Regions from separate parts of the Nocardiopsis oceani genome, predicted to be linked through region 1. Evidence: predicted binding sites of a transcription regulator. Region 1 holds the regulator's gene; the other holds the start of a gene.
What was found. The regulator HrcA, encoded in region 1, represses chaperone genes, less so after heat shock. The targets are predictions, from matches to a motif close to TTGGCACTCTCNNNNNGAGAGTGCCAA.
Positions count from the first base shown of each region.

Region 2: groL (chaperonin GroEL) is a predicted target of HrcA. The motif match lies at 5,903-5,929, and genes of this name have one in related genera.

Region 1 covers NZ_BAAHAR010000038.1:76,126-84,493, forward strand. Annotated here, with positions in the region: gene hemW (radical SAM family heme chaperone HemW) at 72-1,304, shown strand; gene ACYVDG_RS22445 (DUF4870 domain-containing protein) at 1,378-2,058, opposite strand; gene ACYVDG_RS22450 (DUF4870 domain-containing protein) at 2,088-2,417, opposite strand; gene ACYVDG_RS22455 (DUF3097 domain-containing protein) at 3,244-4,083, opposite strand; gene hrcA (heat-inducible transcriptional repressor HrcA) at 4,261-5,274, shown strand; gene dnaJ (molecular chaperone DnaJ) at 5,279-6,424, shown strand; gene ACYVDG_RS22470 (16S rRNA (uracil(1498)-N(3))-methyltransferase) at 6,421-7,161, shown strand; gene ACYVDG_RS22475 (hypothetical protein) at 7,277-8,023, opposite strand; gene ACYVDG_RS22480 (SigE family RNA polymerase sigma factor) at 8,020-8,368, opposite strand, start outside.
Region 2 covers NZ_BAAHAR010000053.1:35,316-43,683, forward strand. Annotated here, with positions in the region: gene ACYVDG_RS27480 (helix-turn-helix domain-containing protein) at 1-583, opposite strand, end outside; gene ACYVDG_RS27485 (hypothetical protein) at 863-1,390, shown strand; gene ACYVDG_RS27490 (hypothetical protein) at 1,390-1,731, shown strand; gene ACYVDG_RS27495 (hypothetical protein) at 1,728-1,928, shown strand; gene ACYVDG_RS27500 (hypothetical protein) at 2,125-2,457, shown strand; gene ACYVDG_RS27505 (SAM-dependent methyltransferase) at 2,548-3,303, shown strand; gene ACYVDG_RS27510 (NUDIX domain-containing protein) at 3,448-3,933, shown strand; gene groL (chaperonin GroEL) at 4,105-5,736, opposite strand; gene ACYVDG_RS27520 (ABC transporter permease) at 6,090-6,896, opposite strand; gene ACYVDG_RS27525 (ATP-binding cassette domain-containing protein) at 6,893-7,858, opposite strand; gene ACYVDG_RS27530 (endonuclease/exonuclease/phosphatase family protein) at 8,182-8,368, shown strand, end outside.

The DNA of each region.
Region 1 (8,368 bases):
CGGCCGGTCCCAGCCAGTTCCCAGGCTCGCCGCCGTGCCGGGCACGCCGCAGTGTCGGCGACACTGGAGGTATGCCATCCGTAGCCCTCGACGGCGAACCCGTGCCCCGGACCGGGGACCTTCCCGCAGCCTCGCTCGCCCAGCTCGGTGAGCGCCCGCTCGGGTTCTATGTCCACGTGCCCTTCTGCGTCACCCGGTGCGGCTACTGCGACTTCAACACCTACACCGCCGACGAGCTCGTCTCCCGGGACGGCACCGCCACGGCCTCCCGCCAGACCTACGCGGGCCAGGCGGCCGCCGAGGTCGAGCTGGCCGACCGGGTGCTGGCCGGGGACCGGCCGCCCGTCAGTACCGTGTTCGTCGGCGGCGGCACACCCACCCTCCTGTCGGCGGAGGACCTCGGCCGACTCCTCACCGCGATCCGCGAGCGCTTCGGCTTCACCGACGACGTCGAGATCACCACGGAGGCCAACCCCGAGACGGTCGACCCCGACTACCTGCGCCGCCTGCGCGCGGCCGGGTTCACGCGGGTGTCCTTCGGCATGCAGAGCGCGCAGCCCCACGTCCTGCGGACCTTGGAGCGCGGGCACACCCCGGGCCGCCCCGAACAGTGCGTGGCCTGGGCCCGAGACGCGGGTTTCGAGCACGTCAACCTCGACCTCATCTACGGCACCCCCGGGGAGAGCGACGAGGACTGGGCGGCCTCCCTCGAGGCCGCGATCGGGGCAGGCCCGGACCATCTGTCCGCCTACTCGCTGATCGTCGAGGAGGGAACCCGGCTGGCCGCCCGGGTCCGGCGGGGCGAACTCACCGAGCCGGACGACGACGCCATGGCCGACCGCTACCTCATGGCCGACGAGGCCTTGGCCAAGGCCGGTTACACGCCGTATGAGGTGTCCAACTGGGCGCGCACCGCGGAGGGCCGCAGCGCGCACAACTCGCTCTACTGGACCGGCGGCCACTGGTGGGGCATCGGTCCGGGCGCGCACAGCCACGTCGGCGGAACCCGCTGGTGGAACGTCAAGCACCCCGCCGCGTACGCGGCTCGCCTGGCCGGCGGCGACAGCCCGGCCCAGGCCCGCGAGGTCCTCACCGGCGCCGAGCGCAGGTTCGAACGGATCCTGCTCGAAGTGCGCGTGGAAGAGGGCTGCCCCCTGGAGTTGCTGGACACCCGGGGACTGGCGGCCGCCCAGCGCCTGGTGGGGGAGGGCCTTCTGGACGAGCGGGCGCACGCCGAGGGGCGCGCCGCGCTGACCCGGCGGGGCCGCCTGCTCGCGGACGCGGTGGTCCGCGACCTCACCTGAGGGCGGAACGGCCGGGCCCCGAACACGACGTGGGGCCCGGCGTTGCCGGGCCCCACGGGTGGTACTGACGGGTCTACTTGACCCAGCCGACGTCTACCGGGTAGCGGTACCACTCGCCGCGGTTGCTGGCCATGCCGCCCATGATGCCGAACACGATGGCGCACACCCACAACGCGAAGCTCAGGATCGTGCCGATGAAGATGAACGACAGCGGGATCGCGATGACGTAGCCGATCAGCAGCAGGAGCTGGAAGTTCAGCGCCTGGGCCGCCTGGTCCCGCAGGAAGGGCGACTCGTCCTTCTTGATCAGGTACATGACCAGCGGGACGACGAAGCCCAGGATGATGCCGCTCAGGTGGGTGAGCAGCGCGAAGGTCCGCTCCTCCTGGTTGGCCTGGCCGGTGACGGCCGAGGAGTCGCCGTAGCCCGGGGGCGGTGCGTACCCGCCCTGCTGGCCGGGGTAGCCACCCGGGCCGGGCGGAGGGTAGCTGCCGGGCGGCGGGTAACCGCCCTGGTACGGATCTCCTTGGGGCGGGTAACCGCCTTGCTGGGGGTACCCCTGTGGCGGGTAACCGCCCTGCTGCGGGTCACCGGGCGGCGGGTAACCGCCGGTGCCGGGCGGCGGATAGCCGGGCTGCTGCCCCCCGTCGTACGGGCCGGGCTGCGGCGGGTAACCGCCGGAGCCGCCCTGGCCGGGGTACTGGCCGCCTTGGCCGTAGGGGTCCTCCGGGGGCGGGGTGTTCGGATAGGACATGAGAGTTCCTTGGTGTGCGGGAGCTTGTTCTACTTCAGGAGTCGGATGCTCACCGGGTAGCGGTACCAAGCACCCTTGTTGGCGCCGGAGGCTCCCATGACCCCGAAGACGATCGCGACGATCCACACTAGTGCGATGAGCAGGGACCCGATCCAGATCAGGTTCGGGAAGACGATACCCAGACCGACGAAGGTGATGCCAGCCAGAACGTACGGGATCAGCAGCGTGATCTGGAAGTTGGCCGCTTCGGAGGCGTGGTGGCGGATGAACGGCGACTGGTTGCGCTTGGCGAAGTAGACCGCCAGCGGCGGGAGCCACCCCAGGAAAGCGATGACGAACCCGGACAGGTGGGCGAGCATCGCGACCAGGATGTCGTTGCCACCGTCCTGAGCGGGCTGCTGGGCCTGCGGCTGCCCGTAGGCGCCGGGCTGGGCGTAGCCGGGGGGCTGCTGCTCCGCGACCTGGTACTGGGGCTGCTGAGGCTGTCCGTAGGGCTGCTGCGGCGGTGCCTGCTGCGGGGGCTGTTGCGGGTAGCCGGGCTGGCCGCCGGACGGTTGGGCGTAACCGGGCTGGCCGTACTGCTGTCCGTAGGGCTGCTGCGGTGGCTGGCCACCGGACTGCTGCCCCCATCCGGGCTGACCGCCCTGGCCATAGGGCTGCTGGGGTTGTGGCTGTTGCGGGTAGCCGGGCTGGCCGCCGGACGGTTGGGCGTAACCGGGCTGGCCGTACTGCTGTCCGTAGGGCTGCTGCTGCGGCGCCTGCTGCGGGGGCTGTTGCGGCGGCGCCTGCTGCGGGGGCTGTTGCGGCGGCGCCTGCTGCGGGGGCTGTTGCGGCGGCGCCTGGTACGGGGGCTGCTGCGGGGGGTGCCCCTGCTGGCCGCCGGACGGTTGGGCGTAACCGGGCTGACCGTATCCCTGCTGCCCGTACTCCTGGCCGTAGGGCGGCTGGCCGTACTGCTGCTGTTCGGGCGGCGGAGACTGCGGCGGCTGCTGCTCGGGGTGGGGCGGCGGGCTCGGCGGCTGGTGCCCCTGCGGGTCGTCCGGGGACGGAGGGTTCGACGGGGTCTCGCTCATGCTCTTCCTAAGCTCCGCTGTTGAGGGACGCTTGTTCTGTTTCCCGGGCTACCAGGCTGTACCGATGACCACGAATGTCCGAAGCGTCGTCAGACGACGTGGTGGGGTAATCCTAGTCTTCCGCGGGGTGCGGTCCCGTGACGAAGTCGATGAGCTCCTCGACGCGCCCCAGCAGCGAGGGTTCGAGGTCCCCGTAGCCGCGGACCGAACCCAGGATCCGGCGCCAGGCCTCACCCGTCTCCATCCGCCACCCCAGGGCGTCGACGACCCCCTCCTTCCACGGGAGGCCGCGCGGGACCTCGGGCCACGCCCGGATCCCCACCGCGTCCGGCCGCACCGCCTGCCACACGTCCACATAGGGGTGTCCGACCACGAGTACGTCGTCGCCCCGGACCTGCTCCGCGATCCTGCTCTCCTTGGAACCGGGCACCAGATGGTCCACCAGCACCCCCAGCCTGCGCCCCGGGCCGGGGGAGAACTCCGCCACCACCGATGGAAGGTCGTCGACCCCCTCCAGGAACTCGACGGCCACCCCTTCCACCCGCAGGTCGTGGCCCCAGACCTTCTCGACCAGTTCGGCGTCGTGGGCGCCCTCCACGTAGATCCGGCTCTCCCGGGCGGTGCGCGCCCGCGCGTCGGTCACGGCGATCGATCCGGAGGCGCTGCGCATCGGGCCTTGGGGCGCGGCGGTCGGGCGCACCAGCGTCACCGGCTTCCCGTCCTCCAGGAACGCGGCGGGGCCGAGGTCGAACACCCTCTTGCGGCCGCTCCGGTCCTCCAGGGTCACCGTGGCCTTGTCCCAGGACACCACGGCACCGCAGAAGGTCTCGTCGGCGTCCTCGACGACGAGGTCACGACTGAGGGGTATCTCGCGTACAGCGCCCTTCTTCGGTCGCCGCCAGTCTCCAGCCAGAACGTCGCGGCCGTAGCGGCCGGTTCCCTTGGTAGCCACGGTGGTGCAGTCTACTGGTGGTGTGTTCGGGATCGCCGTCGGCGGGTGGCGCACGTCGCCGATCGCGCGGGAAGAAACCGGAGACCAGGGCTTGTTACTACCCGCGGGTAGCCGTGCGGGTTTGCGGCCGGGCATAGAATTAGCACTAAGGACCATGGAGTGCCAGGAGGTGGCGAGTTGCTGGATGAGCGCAAGCTCGCGGTCCTGCGTGCCGTCGTCGAGGACTTCGTCAACACCAACGAACCGGTTGGTTCCAGGGCCTTGGCGGACCGGCACCCCCTCGGTGTCTCCTCGGCGACCATCCGCAACGACATGGTCGCCTTGGAGGAGGACGGGTACATCGCCCAGCCGCACACCAGTGCGGGGCGGGTACCCACCGACAAGGGCTACCGGCTCTTCGTCGACCGGCTCTCCTCGGTCAAGCCACTCTCCGCCGCGGAACGGCGCGCCATCGAGTCCTTCCTCGGCGGCGCGGTGGACCTCGACGAGATCGTCGCCCGCACGGTGCGGCTGCTCGCGCAGCTCACCCGGCAGGTCGCGATCGTCCAGTACCCGTCGCTGACCCGGTCTTCGGTCCAGCACGTGGAACTCGTGCCGCTTGGCGGCCAGCGCATCATGATGGTCGTCATCACCAATACCGGACGGGTCGAACAGCGCGTCATCGACGGGCTGGGATCCGTCAGCGAAACCGTGGTCAACGACCTGCGCACCATGCTCAATCGGGCCATAGCCGGACGGCACCTCGGCGACGTACCGGACGCGGTGGAAGACCTGCCCGCCCACGTCGCACCGGAGGACCGCCCGGTGGCGGTCGCGGTCCTCTCGGTTCTGCTGGAGAGCCTCGTCGAACGGCACGAGGAGAAGATCGTCCTGGCGGGCACCGCCAACCTCGCGGCCGTCGACTTCGCAGCCAGTCTGCGCGAGGTGCTCGAAGCACTGGAAGAGAACATGGTCCTCATCCGTTTGCTCGGTGAGGCGAAGGACCCCTCGATGCTCACCGTGCGCATCGGCGCGGAGAACTTCCACGAGGGCCTTCGGTCCACTTCCATCGTGTCGGCCGACTACGGTGTGGGAAACCAGTCGCTGGCCAAGATCGGTGTGGTGGGACCCACCCGTATGGACTACCCAGGGACAATGGGCGCCGTCCGTGCGGTGGCTCGGTATGTCGGACAGATTTTGGCAGGACAGTAACTCAGTGGCCAGAGACTATTACCAGGTTCTCGGGGTGCGTCGCGACGCGTCCAAGGACGAGATCAAGAAGGCGTACCGGCGGCTCGCGCGCGAGCTGCATCCGGACATCAACCCGGACCCCGCCACCCAGGATCGCTTCAAGGAAGTGACCCAGGCTTACGAGGTCCTCTCCGACGAGAACAAGCGTCGGATGTTCGATATGGGCCACGACCCCTTCGCCCCCGGCGGAGGCGGTGGCGGCGCCGGCGGGTTCGGCGGCGCGGGCGGGTTCGCCTTCGACGACATCATGAACGCCTTCTTCGGCGGGGGCCAGCCCGGCGGCCGCGGGCCGCGGGAGCGGGTTCGGCGCGGACGCAGCATCAAGATCCGCATCGAGCTCGACCTCGTCGAGACCGCGTTCGGTGTGAGCAAGGAGATCACCTTCCCCACGGCTGTCCTGTGCGACACCTGTCAGGGCGAGGGCACGGCGGCCGGTTCGCACCGCAGCACCTGTGACATGTGCCACGGCCAGGGAGAGGTATCCCAGGTCACGCGCTCCTTCCTCGGCCAGGTCATGACCTCGCGCCCCTGCCCGCAGTGCTCGGGGCAGGGTTCGGTCATCACCAATCCCTGCGGCGACTGCGCGGGCGAGGGCCGGGTGCGGGAGAAGGTGACCCGTACCGTCAAGATCCCCGCCGGTGTCGACGACGGCACCCGCATCCAGCTCGCGGGCGAGGGCGAGGTCGGCCCCAACGGCGGGCCGCGCGGCGACATCATCCTCGAGGTCGTGCAGAAGGCCCACCCGACGTTCGAGCGCCGCGGTGACGACCTGCACTGCACCATCACCGTCCCGATGACGGCGGCGGCCCTGGGCGCCTCCTTCGCCTTCGACACTCTCGACGGCACCGAGAACATCGACCTGCGTCCGGGTACCAACTCGGGCCACGTCATCAACCTGCCGGGCAAGGGCGTCACCCACCTGGACGGCGGCGGCCGCGGCGACCTGCGCATCCGCGTCGACGTGGAGACCCCGGGCAAGCTGGACGAGGAGCAGGAGGCCCTGCTGCGCAAGTTCGCGGAGCTGCGCGGGGAGGACCAGAACCCGGGCCGTTTCAGTCCCGGGCACGGCGGGTTCTTCTCCAAGATCCGTGACGCCTTCGGCGCCAAGTGACCCCACCGGTCTTCCTGGTCGAGACCGCCGTCCTGGCGGGTGACCCGATCAGACTCGACGGGCCGGAGGGGCGGCATGCCGCCGCGGTCCGTCGAGTCCGTGCTGGCGAGACCGTCGACCTCTGCGACGGTCTCGGCCAGCGTGTGCGCTGCGAGGTAGCCGAGGTCGTCGGCAAGGACACCCTGGTCTGCCATGTGGTGGAGCGCTGGGTGGAACCGGAGCCGAACCCCCGGATCACCGTCGTTCAGGCTCTGCCCAAGCGGGACCGGGGGGAACTCGCGGTGGAGATGATGACCGAGGCGGGGGTCGACGTCGTCGTCCCCTGGTCCGCCGAGCGCTGCGTCACCCAGTGGCGCGGCGACCGCGGGGCCAAGGCGCTGCTCAAGTGGCGGTCCGGTACTCGGGAAGCAGCCAAGCAGGCCCGCCGTGCGCGGATGCCCGAAGTCACCGAGCCGCTCGACCGCAAGGGTGTGGCGGCACTGCTCGCCGAGGCGGACCTGGCCGTGGTGCTCCACGAGCAGGGGGCCCAGCGGCTGTCAGAGGTGCCCCTGCCCTCGGCCGACGGCGCGGACATCGTCCTGGTGGTGGGCCCCGAGGGCGGCGTCTCCGAGGCCGAGTTGGCGGCCTTCGACGATGCCGGGGCGGTCAGGGGCCTGCTGGGACCGTCGGTCCTGCGCACCTCCACCGCCGGGGTGGCCGCTCTGTCGGTGCTCCAGTCCAGAACCGGGCGCTGGTAGGAACCGGGCACCCGGTGGAGCCGTCTGTAGAGCCGTCCGGGCTGACAGGACGGAACGTGGAGAGGGGCCCGCGCGATCTCCGCGCGGGCCCCTCTCCACGTTCGCCGGGTCCGGATCACTCGGTGCTGGCGCCGTTCTCATCGCCGCCGTTGCCGCCCGAACCGCCGCCGTTGCCGTTACCGGGGTCGTCATTGCCGTTACCGGGGTCGTCACCGTTACCGGGGTCGTCTCCGTTGCCGCCGTTTCCGTCGCCGGGGTCGTCGCCGTCGGTGGGCTCGTCGGTCGGTTCCTCCGCGGGGTCGCAGTCCGCGGCCTCGGTGTCGGTGGACTCCCGCTCGTCCTCGTCGTTCTCGTCCGGTCCGCGGGTCCCCGTGGGCGTGACGTCGTCCTCGGGCGGGCACGAGCCGGCGGACTCGACACCCTCGTCCTCCGAGGCGTCGTCCTCGTCGTAGGTGGGTGAGCTCTCCGGGTCCGGCTCGGCGTGCTCTTCCTCCGGCACGGAGGTGCCGCTGGCCGAGTCCGTGGTGGGGGTGGGGGCCGCCACGTCGCTGTCCGTGTCCTGATCTGCCTGCGGAGGTGCTCCCTCACGGTCAGCGCCGGCCGGGACGATGTCCATCACCTGGTCGCGTACCTGCGGGCTCGACATGATCACTGAGGCGGCGATCAGGACCGCTGCCGCCACGGCTGTCGCGGGACGTAGCCACGACAGTCCGAACCAGGCCGAGCCTCGATGGCGCTCGGTGCGTTCCCGGATGAGGTTGAGCCCCTCAGCGGAAGGCGTAACATCGTCGGCCTCCGCCTTGAGTACCTGGCGGAGCTGGCTCTCGAACTCGAGATCGTTTCGGTCGTTGGGGCTGCTCATGACTTGTGCTCCAGTACAGAGCGGAGGGCGGTGATGCCACGCGATGTGTGGCTCTTGACTGCGCCTCGGCTAATGCCCATGGCGTCCGCGATCTGTGCTTCGGACAGGTCGCCGTAGTACCGGAGCACGATGGCCTCTCGCTGACGGGTGGGTAGCTTACGCAGGGCCCCGATGACGGCCTCGCGTTCCAGAAGGTTCATGGCGCCGTGTTCGGCGCTGGGCGCGTCGGGCAGGGCCTTCGGCGCGTGCTTCTCCACGACCGCCCGGTGGCGCAGCACCGACCTGGCCTTGTTCACTACCGCCTGCCGGAGGTAGGACAGTGCCTTGTTCGGATCCCTGAGTCGG
Region 2 (8,368 bases), on a different contig from region 1:
CTCGCGTCACACTCGGGCCGCCCACCGCTTGCCGAATCGCCGCCTCACCGATGATCGCCCACAGGTGAGGCGTGCCGCGTGCCGCCCATTCCTCTTGCCGCCGCATGCGGACCTTGACGAGGTCTTCGATCTCGTCCTCGGTACCCCGCCACGCTGTGGCACCAGAAGTAATGACCGAACGCGCGTACTCCTCTGTCTGGAGCAATCCGGGGATCAGCTGAGCTTCGTAGCTGCTCATCTCGGTGGCAGCGGCTTCCAAGCCGATCAGGGTCCCGTAGTGCTTCGCCACCTCATGGCTCTGCCACCAGCCAGGGGTCTTGGCTACGGCGCGAAGCTCCATGATGCGGGCGGCCTCTTCGTCACTGACCTCGTAGTAGGCGAGGAGTCGGTCGAGGCTGTTCGCGGAGGGGACTTGTCCGTCCGCCCTGCCCGACTCCCAGCGCGCCAGGGAGGATGGCTGGGACTTGACCGCCTTGACCACGGCGGTGAACTGCCTGTCACCCCTCAGGCGCCGGAGTTCCTTGGCGAGCAGCCACCGGGCGACCGTGGGGGCTGCAGGGGCCGACGTACTCCTGTTTGCCATGAGTCAAAGGATGCCACAGGACCCAAATCCACCCAGAAAACAAAGTCCCTTAACGGAGTTTCTTAAAACGACTTGTTTTTTGAAGTTTGCAACATGAGACTTGGGTCTACGCATCAGAGAGCCCCGCGACGCTGGCACGTCCGGGGCCTGGCCAACGCTTCAGAGGAGCGCTGACGTGTACGACCCTATCCCTGCCAGGCGATCTGGCTTCGCCCTCACCCCCACCACCGAGACCCCGCATCGGCCCCAGGCGTCCGCCGCTGGACCGGAGGGGACGCGATGACCTACCTGGCTTCGACCGATCTGCTGGCCGTGCGGTCCCTGGCGGCAGAACACTCCTTCTCCCTGAACCACCGGACCGACCTGCCCCCGAAGCGGCCCGGCACCACCCGCACCACAGCGGAGACCGCAGAGGTACGCGGCTCCTCCCGAGGGCGCATCTTCCGTCCGGGCCTGTCGGGCCTGTCCTCCGAGCACGAACCCGGCAACACACTGATCGACCTGAGCGAACGCGGTATCGGGTGGCGAGTGCGCACCGATGACGCCAACACCGGCGCTGCCAGCGAAGGCCGGTGCAAGAGCAGCACCGCCGTGGTCTTCGAACTCGATGCCTTCCGCGGACAACGAGCGCCCCGAACGTCAGCGGACACCGCTCCCACCGGGGCGGCGGGCAGGGTGGGGCGTAGGCGCGGTTCGCGGGTGCGCGGCTACGTGCGCGACCTGGCCCCGGACGAGCGCTCCGAGTTCGCAACTCTGCGCAACACCGTCCGCACCTACCTCCACCAGCAGGAGAGGCGGGCCGCCTGATGCGACTGTGCGAAGCCCAAGGCACCACCGACCACCACCAGCGCTGGCACTGCATCCGCCAGGCCGATCACCTCGGCGACCACATGGACGACCACGGGCGCTCCCACCGACGGCCGGGCGACGTCCTCCGAGAACTCGCCGGTCGCTGGGGCCGTACCCACAGGTTCGCCTACACCGGCACGCTCTGGGTCGCCACCCACCGCAGCGCCCGCACCCACTGGCGCACCGAGATCGAACCCACCAGCGAACTCCTGGAAGCACGCCTGCGCGCCCACCACGGCCCTCCGCCAGGCCCCGCACCCCATCCCCCGGTGGTCCCGGAGCCGAGGAGGGGGACGTGAACACCCAGCCACACGAAACCGGCAAGGCCTACGACCCGGCCCACTACATCCCCGACTACGACGAACACGGCCTCGATATCAACCGCCCTCTGGACGATGAGGAGACTGCCGCGCTCCATCGTTTGGACACCGGGGAGGGCTGGCTCGACCAGGGCCAGCACCGGATCCCGGTGCGCCACCTTCACCACTGGCCCTAGCGGCACCCTTCCCCGCCTGTCCGCGCCTGATCGACCCAGGTGATCAGCCCTGATCAGGCGGGGATGGGTGGTGGGACCGGGTGCCGTCGGGGCCGGAGCCGGTCGGTGGACGGCCGCCTCCGGCCAAGGGCGGGTCCGTGCAGGGGCGTGCGCTCTAACCTCGGGGCGATTGTCCGTCGCAACCTGGAGGATTCCTATGGCTGCCGCCACCCTGCCCTTTTCGAACGGCCTCCCCCACGCGCTCCCCTTCACCCTCCCGGACGCTCTCGCTCGCCCCCTACCGCAACGGCTCGCCTCTGACAATGACGATCCAGGTGTCGGTGGGGCACTGCGCCCGATCCCGCACCGGATCTACTTCCGCCGCCTGGCCCTGAGCGGCTCCGGCTTCGGCTTCCTGTTCTCACTCGTCTTCGGCGCGGCCGCACTCATCAGCTCCGAAAGCGACCTCTCCAACTACAGCGGAATCGCCGCCGCCAGCGGCGTCGCACTCCTGCTCGTCGGCCTCTTCACCCGCACCCGAGGCTGGTGATGGTGGGGTGGGCACGGCGTCGATCGGCTGAGCACCCCGGCTACGGAAAACCAATGGACAGGCCGGGCCGGGGCAGGTCACTCTGCTCGGATGGCAACCCCCGCGATTCCCCCTTTGTACCGAGACCTCGACTTCAACGGCCCGCTCTCCGATGAGCGGGCCGCTCGTCTGATCCGCTCGCTCGGCCCGCTCGAGGGCCGCCACGTCGTGGACGTCGGCTGCGGTTGGGCGGAGTTTCTGCTCCGCACGCTGGCCACCGAGCCCAGGGCCACCGGTTTCGGCATCGACCTGGGCGAGGGCAACATCCGGCACGGGCTGGCCAACGCCGAGAAGCGCGGGCTGGCCGACCGGGTCGAGCTGGTGGCCGGGGACGCCGGCGAGTGGAAGGGCGAGCCGTCCGACGTGGTGTTGAACGTCGGCTCGACGCACGTGTGGGGCGGCGACCCCGTCGTGCACACAGCGAACGCCCTCGAGGCCCTGGCCGACCTGGTGAGGCCGGGAGGTAGGGCGCTGTTCGGGGAGTGCTACTGGAAGCGGCCGCCGAACGACGCCGAGTTGGCCGCGCTGGAGGATGTGCCCTGGGACCAGTACCGACCGCTGCCCGAGCTTGTGGACTTCGCGGTCTCCCACGGCTTCCGGCTGTACGCGGTGGAGCAGGCCACCGTGGACGAGTGGGACGTCATAGAGAACGGGAACGCCAAGGGCTGGGAGGACTGGCTCCTGGAGAACCCGGACGCCCCCGGCGCCGACGAGATCCGGGCCCGCGCCGACGGGCACCGGCACTTCCGCCTGCACGGCGCCCGGGAGACCATGGGCTTCGCCTACCTGACCCTGGTCCGGGTCTGAGGCCGACTGTCCACAGGTTCCCCCGAACCGGTTCGCCCGGGGTGCGTTCCTCCCCGCATACTCGGTATCGGGGGAGCCTGACCTTCCGCGCGCTTCAGCCTGCCCGCGCCCGTCCACTCGCACCCGGCCCGCTAGGTTCGGAGCATGGACGTCACGCACCTTGTCGAGAGCGCACGCCGGAACGGGATCGAGCGGTTCGCCGTGGGCGCGATCGTCCACCGGGACGGCGAGATCCTGCTGCTCCGGCGGCGCACGGACGACACCTCGTACCCGGGCGCCGAGGACCTGCCCTCGGGCGGGGTGGACCCCGGTGAGAGCCTGCTGGAGGGCTTGGCGCGCGAGCTGGCCGAGGAGATCGGCATGAAGCCAGGCGTCCTCGGTCTGGAGCCCGGGCCCTTCGGACCGAACCCCGGACCGCTCGCGTTGGAACCGTTCGTCACCTGGTTCGACTACGACTCGCGGCGCGGCACGCGCAAGCGCCAGTTCACCTTCGCCCTGCCGTACGACGGCAGCGCGGTGGTCCTGTCCGAGGAGCACACCGGTTACCGCTGGGCTCCCGCCGAGGACTACGCGGCCAGCGATCTCACGCCCCAGGTGAAGCTCGCCGTCCGGGACTGGCTGGCGCTCTGAACCGCCCCGGAGCCCTTCCCGGGCTGGACTGAGCGCTCCCGGGAACGACAGCTCCCCGGAAAGAGCGAAACCGGGCGGCCCCCGTGGGAACCGCCCGGTCGTCGCGGGCGAGGTCGCGTATCCGGACCTCAGGCGCGTCCGGGCCCGTGGGCCCGGGATATCACGGACCTACTAGAAGTCCATGCCGCCCATGCCGCCGGTCGGGTCGCCGGCCGGGGCCGCCGCCTTCTCCGGCTTCTCGGCGATGACGGCCTCGGTGGTCAGGAACAGACCGGCGATGGAGCCGGCGTTCTGCACAGCCGAACGGGTGACCTTGGTCGGGTCGATGACGCCGTCCTTGAACAGGTCGGTGTACTCGCCGCTGGCGGCGTTCAGGCCGAACCCGGGCTCCAGGTTCTTGACCTTCTCCGCCACGACGCCGCCCTCGAGGCCGGCGTTGATGGCGATCTGCTTCAGCGGCTCGGCGATCGCGCGACGCACGATGTCGGCACCGATGGCCTCGTCGCCCTCGAGGTCCAGCTTCGCGAACGCGGGGACGCTGGCCTGCAGCAGCGCGACGCCACCGCCGGGCAGCATGCCCTCCTCGACCGCGGCCTTCGCGTTGCGGACGGCGTCCTCGATGCGGTGCTTGCGCTCCTTGAGCTCCACCTCGGTGGCGGCACCGGCCTTGATGACGGCCACGCCGCCGGCCAGACGCGCGAGGCGCTCCTGGAGCTTCTCGCGGTCGTAGTCGGAGTCGGTGCGCTCGATCTCGTTGCGGATCTCGTTGACGCGACCGGCGATGGTGGTGGCGTCACCGGCACCGTCGACGATGGTGGTCTCGTCCTTGGTGACGACGACCTTGCGCGCGCGGCCCAGCAGCTCGAGCTCGGTGTTCTCGAGCTTGAGGCCGACCTCCTCGGTGATGACCTGGCCGCCGGTCAGCACGGCGATGTCGGCGAGCTGGGCCTTGCGGCGGTCACCGAAGCCCGGGGCCTTGACGGCGACGGACTTGAAGGTGCCGCGGATCTTGTTGACCACGAGGGTCTGCAGGGCGCCGTCGGCGACGTCCTCGGCGATGACCATCAGCGGACGGCCGGACTGCAGGACCTTCTCAACAACGGGCAGGAACTCGTTGTTGTTGGAGATCTTGGAGTTGACGATGAGGATGTAGGGGTCCTCGAGGACCGTCTCCATGCGCTCAAGGTCGGTGGCGAAGTAGGGCGAGATGTAGCCCTTGTCGAAGCGCATGCCCTCGGCGAGCTCCAGCTCGAGCCCGAAGGTCTGCCCCTCCTCGACGGTGATGACGCCTTCCTTGCCGACCTTGTCCATCGCCTCGGCGATGGTGTCACCGATCTGGTTGTCACCAGCGGAGATGGAGGCGGTGGAGGCGATCTGCTCCTTGGTCTCGACCTCCTTGGAGAGGTTGCCGAGCTCCTCGTTGATGCGGGCCACGGCGGCTTCGATGCCGCGCTTGAGGCCGATCGGGTTGGCGCCGGCGGCGACGTTGCGCAGACCCTCGCGGACGAGTGCCTGGGCCAGGACGGTGGCGGTGGTCGTACCGTCACCGGCGACGTCGTCCGTCTTCTTGGCGACCTCCTTGACCAGCTCGGCCCCGATCTTCTCCCAGGGGTCCTCGAGCTCGATCTCCTTGGCGATGGAGACACCGTCGTTGGTGATCGTGGGGGCGCCCCACTTCTTCTCCAGCACGACGTTGCGGCCCTTCGGGCCGAGCGTGACCTTCACGGCGTCCGCGAGCTGGTTCATGCCACGCTCGAGGCCGCGACGGGCCTCCTCGTCGAACGCGATCAGTTTGGCTGCCATTGAGTTCTTGTCCTCCCGTGACCGGGCTGATACGCGATGGGACGAGGCATGCGCCCGCGACGGACGACCGTGCGCGCACCGGCAACCCTGCTGCCGGAGGCCCACGATCTCGCAGCCTCGCTCCGGCTTAGCACTCGGCAATGATGAGTGCTAACCACTCTTATTTTTAGCACTCGCCCATGGAGAGTGCAAACGATGTGGTCACGATTTCCACTCCCCGAAGAACGCCCGACACCTGCGTAAACGTCCCGTTTCCTGGAGGTTTGTGCGCTCGGCGAACAGCAGGGGTCCCCCAAGGGAGGCCGAGGGGCGCGGGTGCACACCCCTCAACTACCCCGCGGGCGCGCGGATACTCAGCTGCTCAGCCGACGCATGGAGCGCGCACCCAGCGCCAGCGCCAGTACGGCCATCCCGGCTGCCATGGCCCAGCCGAGCAGAACCGTGGTGTCCCAAGCACCACCGCTGAACAGCACCCGGGCCGCGTCCACCACGTGCGCCACCGGGTTGAACCGCGACAGCGTGTACAGCCACCCCGGCGCGAGCTCCATCGGCAGCAGCACGCCGGAGAGCAGCATCAGCGGCATGATCACGGTCTGGAGGACCGGCGCGAACACGTACGTCTGCTTGGCGGCCATCGCGGCCAGGTACGACAGCGTGGACAACCCGATCCCGAGGACCGCGAGCAGGGCGAAACCCGCGAGCGCCCCCAGCACCGTGGTCCGGAAACCGAACGGCACCACGAGCACGATGATCAGCAGCATTTGAACGAGGACGATGAGCACGTCCCGCAGGACCCGGCCGAGTAGCAGTGCCACCCGGCTGGTCGGGGTCGCCAGCATCCGTTCGTGCGCACCCGAGGCCATCTCCGGCAGCAGACCGAACCCGGCGAACCCGGCGGTGAACAGGGACAGCATGACCAGCAGACCGGGGACGAACCACTGCCAGGGGTTCTCGCCCTCGGCGCCCGCCAACCCGGTGAGCAGGGGCGCGAACAGCACCAGGTACAGCAGCGGCTGGAGCATCCCGAAGGCGACCAGGAACGGCCGGTACAGGATCGGGCGCATCTGGCGCGCGAAGACGGTTGCGGTGTCGCGCAGCATGCCCGCAAGTCCTCCGGTGGTCCGCTGGGGGTCTGCCCCGGTGCGGTCGACGGCGGTCACTGGTCCCCCTCGCGCAGGCTGCGGCCGGTCAGGGTCAGGAACACGTCGTCCAGGGTGGGCCGCTGCACCTGGACGGTGCGGAGGTCGAGGCCGGCGGCGTCGAGAGAGCGGAGCAGCTCCGGCAGGGCGGTGTCGCCGCGCTCCGTTCGGAAACGCACCTCAGGGGCGGCCCGGTCACGGATCTCGACCCCGCCGGGCGGCGAGGTCCGTTCGGCCACCTCGGCGGCGCCCTTGGCCTGGGCCTGGTCGGCGAAGCCGAGGGTGATGAGGTCGCCGGACACCCGGCTCTTGAGCTGGTCGGGGGTGCCGTCGGCGATCACCCGGCCGTGGTCGATGACCAGGACCCGTTCAGCTGTGGAGTCGGCCTCGTCCAGGTAGTGGGTGGTGAGGACGACCGTCGTCCCGTACTCCTCCCGCAACCGCGCGACGTGCTCCCACAGGTTGGCCCGGCTGTGCGGGTCGAGGCCGGTGGAGGGCTCGTCGAGGAACAGCAGTCCGGGCCGGTGGATCAGCCCCATCGCGATGTCGAGCCTGCGTCGCTGGCCACCGGAGAGCTTGGTGACCTCGCGCCCCGCGGCGGCGGAGAGGTCGAGCACCTCCAGCAGCTCCTCGGTACGGCTGCGTGCGGTGCGCCGGTCGAGCCCGTAGAGGATGCCTTGGGTGTAGAGCTCGTCGCGGGCGCGCTGGTCCTCCCCGGCACCGTGCCCCTGCCCGACGAACCCGATCCGGCGGCGCACCTCCGCGGGCTCGGTGCGTACGTCGCGCCCGGCGACGGTGGCCGCTCCCGACGTGGGTTCGAGCAGGGTGGTGAGCATGCGCAGGGTGGTGCTCTTTCCTGCACCGTTGGGACCGAGGAGCGCGACGAGCTCCCCCTCGGCCACGTCGATGTCGACGCCTCGCACGGCCTCGACGGTCTCCTTGCCGGCCCTGAAATGCCGGGTCAGCTCGCGTGTATGGATCATCGCCCTCTCCGTATTAAAACTTGAATACAGAGTCAGGATGCAGCACCCGGGTCAGATATTCAAGTTTTTATAAGCGGGTTGTTTGGCTACGCCCTACCCGGATTCCGACGGGCCTGAGCGGGCGGCGAACGCGGCACACCGGAGGTGGGAGATGTCGGCGGGCCCCGGCCGTGACCGCCATCAGTTGTCCACAGGGCCTGTTTTCGCGGGATCCCCGCCGGTAATCTCGAAAAGAGCTTTGCGCGCGTCCCCTGACCCCCCGGGCCGATGCCGTCCCTCGGATCGCGCAGGCGGGATCGTCACTCGAATCGAGGAGCCCCGCTATGACCAAGCCACGATTACACACCGGGCTGCGCCTGCTGGCCTCCACCGGAGCGTTGGCCCTGCTCACCGCGGGCGTGCTCACCGCACCGGGGCAGACCGCCGCCGCGGCCCCCGACACCGGCTATGGTGCCACCACCGCCCCGGCCGACTACGAGGGCATCGTCGGCCAGTTCAACATGTTCGGTT